2 linked regions of the Lewinella sp. 4G2 genome follow. The protein of the gene in region 2 binds, or shares a complex with, the protein of the main gene of each other region. Links are inferred from orthologs where the notes say so. Each region holds a gene or a part of one and is shown on either strand. Other genes may lie near its edges.

What was found.
Region 1: the proteins of pheS (region 2) and pheT are in contact, whole or in part, in a crystal structure (PDB 6P24), measured with the Escherichia coli proteins. The link is inferred for Lewinella sp. 4G2 from one-to-one orthologs.

The regions. Positions count from the first base shown.
Region 1 is NZ_LVWJ02000019.1:384,072-387,508, reverse strand. Bases 132-3,244 are described here. They hold pheT (phenylalanine--tRNA ligase subunit beta), read right to left. Parts: upstream 2,859-3,244; coding sequence 405-2,858; downstream 132-404. Other genes in these bases: A3850_RS18615 (T9SS type A sorting domain-containing protein), read left to right, coding at 3,202-3,244; A3850_RS18625 (M57 family metalloprotease), read left to right, coding at 132-311. In the rest of the region: more of A3850_RS18625, read left to right, coding at 1-131; more of A3850_RS18615, read left to right, coding at 3,245-3,437.
Region 2 is NZ_LVWJ02000014.1:2,393,733-2,397,002, forward strand. The notes cover bases 306-3,251. They hold pheS (phenylalanine--tRNA ligase subunit alpha), read right to left. Parts: upstream 2,335-3,251; coding sequence 1,276-2,334; downstream 306-1,275. Other genes in these bases: A3850_RS10185 (DUF1800 family protein), read right to left, coding at 306-1,018; A3850_RS10195 (O-antigen ligase), read left to right, coding at 2,509-3,251. Outside these bases: more of A3850_RS10185, read right to left, coding at 1-305; more of A3850_RS10195, read left to right, coding at 3,252-3,270.

The sequences.
Region 1 (3,437 bases), on a different replicon or contig from region 2:
ACAACAACGGGAACCCCTATAAGTGGGTCCGCATCTTTACGGGGATGGACAACGAGGATAGCCAGGCTAACGAACACGTGATCGGCCACGAGATCGGCCACTGCCTGGGCCTGCGCCACACGGATTTCTTCGACCGTTCCTCCTGTAACCGTGGATTTAGCAACGAAGGGCAGAGCTCTTCCGGCGCCCAGCGCATCCCCGGAACGCCGGCAGGCTACGACACCGACTCCCAAATGAACGCCTGCTGGCCTTCTGACACGGACGGTGAGTTCAGCTACTACGACCGGGTCGCGCTGCGCTGGTTGTTCTAAGCATCAGCTCCTCGACTACCAAGCAAAAAGCCCCCGCCGGATCATCCAGCGGGGGCTTTATTTTTGGGGATGCCCCGGTTAGCGCTGTCTCTGCTACCGCCGTACTTCCGCGGACAACTGCTTCGTCAGGCTGCCCTCTATCCCCCGCATGGCTTTGTCCACTTCCTTTTCGGAAAGGGTCTTGCTATCGGATTCCAACTGGAAGCTGACGGCGTAGCTCTTCTTCCCTGCTCCCAACTGCTCGTCGTTCTCGTACACGTCGAACAGGTTGACGGCGGTGAGGAACTTCTTCTCCGCCTTGCGGGCCAGGCGCTCGATGTCGGCAAACTTGACGTCTTTTCGGACGATCAGGGCGAGGTCCCGCCGCAGGGAGGGATACTTGCTCGGCGTTTGTACCTGGACTGGCTTCTTCGGTAAAACCTTAAGGATGTTATCCCAGTTGAGGTCCGCGAAGTAGACGTCGGATTTGATCTGCCGTTGCTTCAGTTGTTTGGTGTGGACGAGCCCGAAGTCGGCCAGTACCATCGGCCCCTTGTGGTAACGGAGGCCGAATTGGTAGTCGTCGCCTTCTACCTCGGCGGTCCGGTAATTATCCACGCCGAGGCGTTTAAGGACGATTTCCACGGCTGCCTTCAGGGTGTAGAAGTTGGCGTCGTTTTTAGCCTGTCCGCCGTGCCAGGATTCGGCGGTTTTGCGGCCGGTCAACGTCAGCGTCAGGTGGTTCACCTCCTGGTAGGGGCTGTTTTTCTCCCGGTCGAGGTGGTAAGTACGGCCGAATTCGAAAAGGCGCAAGTCCTGCTGTTGGCGGTTGTGGTTGTGGGCCACCGTTTCGAGGGCGCTCTGCAGCATCCCCGGGCGCATGATGTCCAAGTGGACGTTGCTGGTGTTGTTAATGTAAACGACGCCTTCCAGCTGTCCTTCTTCTCCCTTTTCCTGGTAGTAGCGGCTTTCGTCGAGGGAGAGGGCCATCATTTCGTAGAAGCCGTTAGCGACGAGGAGGTCACCCGTCAGTTCACGGATGTAGTTCGGGTCCGGGTTGGGGGCCACGATCATGGCGGTGGTGATCTCGCCGGGGATCGGTACGTTGTCGAAACCGTAGATCCGCAGTATTTCTTCAATCACGTCAATCTCCCGCGTTACGTCCGATTTGTTGGTGGGGACGGCTACTTCCAGCGTCTCGTCATCCAGTGCCGAGACACCCATATCCATGCTTTCCAAAATCCCCCGCACCTGCGTCCGCGCCAGATCTGCGCCGATGACTTCACGGATCTTTTGGTCACGCACTTTAATTTTCAGCGGTTCCACCGGGTTAGGGTAGAGATCGAGCAGCTGGCTGGTGACTTTTCCGCCGGCCAGTTCTTCGAGGAGGAGGGCGGCGCGTTTGAGGGCGAAAACCGTCACGTTCGGGTCACTGCCCTTTTCGAATACGCGGGCGGCGTCCGTGCGGAGGGTGTGGCGCATGCTGCTGCGGCGGGTGGTGCCGGCCTCGAAATGAGCGGCTTCGAGGAAGATGCGGGTGGTCGTATCGCTCACGCCGCTATCAAGACCGCCGAAAACGCCGGCGATACACATGGGTTGGTGCAGGCCATCGCAGATCATCAGATCGTCCGCGCTGAGGGTGCGCTCCACCTCGTCGAGGGAGGTGAATTTGGTGCCTTCAGGTAGTTTTTCTACGTGGATCTCGCCGCCGGCCATCTTATCTAAATCGAAAGCGTGGAGGGGCTGGCCGAGTTCGTGCAGTACGAAGTTGGTCACGTCCACTACGTTGTTGATGGACTTGACGCCGATGGCCTGCAGGCGCTGCCGAAGCCAGTCCGGGCTGGGAGCGACGGTCAAATTTTCGATGGTCAGGCCCGCGTAACGTGGTGCCTGGGTGGCATCGTGGACGGTCACCTTGACCGGAGCCGCATCGCCGGCCTGAAAGGCGCTGACGTCGGGGCGCTCTACCCTGACATTCTTGTCGTGCAACACGTTCAGCGCCGCGGCGAGGTCAAAAGCTACGCCCAGGTGGTTCGTTGCGTCGGAGCGGTTGGGCGTCAGGCCGATGTCGTAAACGTAGTCTTCTTCGAGCTCAAAAACGGTGGCCGCCGGGGTGCCGGGGGCGTATTCCTGGTCGAGGACCATGATGCCGTCGTGGCTCTGGCCGAGGCCGATCTCGTCTTCGGCGCAGATCATGCCTTCGGAAACTTCGCCGCGGATCTTACCTTTTTTGATAGTAAAGGGGTCACCCTCATTGGGGTAAAGTTTGGCGCCGACCGTGGCCACGATCACGTACTGACCGGCGGCGACGTTGGGAGCACCGCAGACGATAGAAACGGGTTCTCCCGCGCCGGTATCGACCCTGGTTAGGGACAGGCGATCGGCCCCGGGGTGCTTGCCGCATTCCAGGACGTGGCCGACGACAAGGCCAGCCAAACCGCCGGGGATGGATTCCACTTTTTCCATGCCCTCTACCTCCAGCCCGGTGCCGGTGAGGATCTGGCCGATGCTTTCCGCGTCCAGGTCGATATCAAGGTACTGGCGCAACCAGTTGAGGGAAACTTTCATAGTTTTTTTCTTGGGCGGGCAAAGGTAATAGTCAGTCCCTTAGCGGTCGTAGCGATTGCTCGCCTTTACCGAGCGCTGAGCAAAATCGGGTGATAAATGACCTTATATATAAGGTATGGTGGAGCTGAATAGACGTAGAACGGGGCGCTGCCGCAGGTGCCAACTAAGGGAGCAAGAAGCGATGATCGAGCGACGCAATGGACTGAACCGTTAATTATTGCGTAACGGCCGACTTTTTTCCGTTACATCGTAATTATTGGCGCATCTTTGTTAACTCCGAGGGTGCTTTCTGAGTTAACTTGGCAGTAAGCCGCCGACCAGCGCCCCGCAAAACAGACCTTGAATGAAATCCATCTTTACGTTACTACTGCTCTTCGTAGGTACGGTTTGCTTTGCGCAAACTGCTTCCCTGCGTATTGAGCCGTCTAACGTAACCAAGGAAGTGGTGGTGGATAACTTCGAAGACGGTTACCAGGATATTACCAACATCACCGTAACGAATACGGGTGATAAGGCAGTTGATCTCGTGCCGGAACAGTTCGCGGGTAAAAAGCCGGGCCGGTGGAACTACGGCACCTT
Region 2 (3,270 bases):
GCGTTGACTCCATGCTGAAGTCATTATCGATCATGTGTTGAGCGAGGGGCTCAATAACGTCCGCCTCGATGGCGTCGGTAATGTCGTAGTACACGAAGAAGCGGTAGATCTCCCGGCACATAGCGCGGGCCGTTTCGGGTTGGTCGAAGATGATGGCGATGAGATCCTTATACTCATTCTCATCGTTGTTGGGGATGATGGCATTCCCGAACTTCTCGCTCAGTTGCTTGATGTTCTGATTCGGATTATTGGGGTCCGTCTCATCGTCGTGCCACTCTGCGAAGAAGTAGCTCTCTACGGGGATGTCCTCCTCACTCCACATGCCACGGTTGCGCCAACCGGTCAAAATCCGGGCCGCTACTTTAATGTCCTGCTCGGTGTAATGGGTGTAATCACCGGGAGCAATCTGGGGACCTTTTTGAATGGTAAATAGCTCCAGGAGTTCCCGGGCGTAATTTTCGTTGGGTTCCCACTTGTTGGAGTAATCACCGTTCAGGAAACGCAGCATGGCGGGGTGCACGGTGATCTTTTCGATCATCTCCTTGTAGCTGCCGGCGCCAAACTCCCGGAAGAGTTGGATGTACTGGTACTGCGCGCGCTGCTCACCGACGTCGGACATACCAAAGTGGTTGATCCAGAACATCGCCAGACGCTCCATGATGGTACCGGGCGCATCGATCAGGTGGTTCCAATACCAACCCCGGAGCGAATTGGAACGGTACGGGCCGACGTCAACGTTAGGGTTACGCGGCGAATTGACCCAAGTCTGACCCACGGCTACGTAGGGGTCATCGGGGAAGAAGTGATTAACGGGTGGGGCCGGGACGACGGGCGTCGCGAATAGCTTATCCAGGGTAGCGTCGAGGCCGTCAGCAACGGCATCATTAATCTCTACGGGTTTTGGGCCCATAATGCAGCGGCGTAGTAAATGGGCTGCCTGGGCCTTCTCCCACGGTCCGGTATAGGGGGACAGACCGGATACGGCAGCCGGTGCAACGGGTGCAGTGGATATAGTCACAATAAAAATTATTTAGTTACAAAAGCAGGTTCCTTCCGCTCGCCGTTGCGAGCAGTCCAGTCAAGATAGTGATTTACTGTGGGGTTGGTTTACGTAAGCCGACGACAGTTGCCGTGCAAGGCGCTCCGTCGTAATTCGATTCTAAAGATAAGGCACGCACGGTCAACTGTGCAAGATTTTAACGTCTGCATAGTGCTAGGGTTCCATCACGTGTGCCAAATTCTGTGCCTGGCAAATGTCGCTACGTCCGGGTTTGGCTACAGGACGGAGGCAAACTGCTTCAGGAAGCGAACGTCGTTCTCAAACATCAACCGGATGTCCGTGATGTTGTAGAGCAGCATGGCCTGGCGTTCGATGCCCATCCCGAAGGCGTAACCGGTGTACTGTTCGGGGTCGATACCGCAGTTGATGAGCACCTGGGGGTCCACCATTCCGCAGCCCAGGATCTCCAGCCAGCCGGTTCCTTTAGTGATGCGGTAGTCATGCTCTGTTTCGAGGCCCCACCAGATGTCCATCTCGGCGCTCGGCTCGGTGAAGGGGAAGTAGCTGGGGCGCAAGCGGATTTTCGTCTTGTCCCCGTACATCTCGCGGGCGAAGTGCAGCAGGGTCGCTTTCATGTCGGCAAAGCTGACCTTTTCGGCGATGTATAGTCCTTCCACCTGGTGGAACTGGGCGTGGCTCCGCGCGCTGATCGTCTCATTACGGTACACCCGGCCGGGGGCAATGATGCGGATGGGTGGCTTTTCGTTTTCCATCGTCCGGGCCTGTACGGAACTGGTGTGCGTCCGCAGCAGCATGTCCGTATTATTCGGTCCGGAAGGCATTTGCTCACCAACGTAGAAGGTATCCTGCATATCGCGGGCGGGGTGGTCCTCCGGCGTATTCATGGCGGAGAAGTTGTGCCAGTCGTCCTCTACTTCCGGCCCCTCGGCGACGTTGAACCCAATGCGGCTGAAAATACTGATGATCCGGCGCATCGTCAGGGCAATCGGGTGGCGGCTGCCCAGGGGCATCGGCTCACCCGGCGCCGTCAGATCCAACCCGGCACCTGCGTCAGCGCCCGCTGCTTCCTGAATAGCGTCCTGCAGTTGGTCGAATTTTTCCTGCGCTACCTGCTTAGCCTTGTTCACGAGCTGGCCGAACGCACGCTTCTCCTCATTGGGGATGTTGCGCATCTCGCCCATCAGTGGCTTCAGCGTGTTCTTGGAGCCCAGGTACTTGATGCGGAAAGCTTCCACTTCCTGCGCCGTCGCGGCCGTCGCGCCATTGATCTCATCGATGATCGCTTCTACGCGACCGAAAACTTCGTTTGCCATATCGGCCGCAAATATAGCGCATTCGGTGGCGGCTTTTAGTGCGTTCGCACCTTGCTAATCCTAGTTTGGGCGCTCGCGCGGGTGCGATGAAATGGGGGGTAAATAAGGGTGAGCGTGGCGCTAGAGGAAACACTTTAGAGCCTCCCGGTATCCTCTTGCTAACTTGCGCACGCTATGTCGAGAGATCGGATCGAAACCTACCGGATATACCTCTACCTACTCTTCCTGGCCGGTGCCCTTTTCGGATTGGTGATCTCCCCACCCGTTCTTTCCATCGGGCTAATCGGCATCGTGGTGCTGGGCCTGCTGGACCCACTGAAGGGCCTAAATCCAAAGTGGCGGGCCGAGATTGGGGAATGGATTAAAAGTCCACTTCCCTTAGCGTTGATCGCCCTCTACGTTCTCCTACTCCTGGGCGGCTGGCAAACGGAAGACTGGCCCTACTACCTCGAACGCCTCCGCATCAAGATCCCGCTGCTGAGCCTCCCCTTGATCTGGCCGGGCCTGCCAACGTTGGACCGGAAGACCGGTAATTTGATCTTCGGCGGATTCGCTCTCTTCCTGGGCGTCGTCCTGCTGGGGGTATTCGTCAACTACGGATTTCACTTTGCGGAGATCAACGAACTCATCAGCCAGGGCCGGCCGATGCCGGTGCCGCGGAACCACATCCGATTCAGTTTGCTGGTAGCGATGGGTACGTTCTTCGCATACTACGCAGGACAACGGAAAGCGCTGGGCTACCAAAAGCGTTGGTGGGGCCTGGCCGGCTTCCTTTTTGTGGGGCTTCATCTCCTGGCCGTCCGCAGTGGGTTGGCGGGGGCGTACGCCGGGGTAGGGGTACTGATCCTGGCGGAGGGCTGGCGCCGGGGAACCTGGTGGCCCGCCGCCGTCGCCATCGCCGGATTGATCCTGCTGCCCATCGTCGCCTACGTAGCC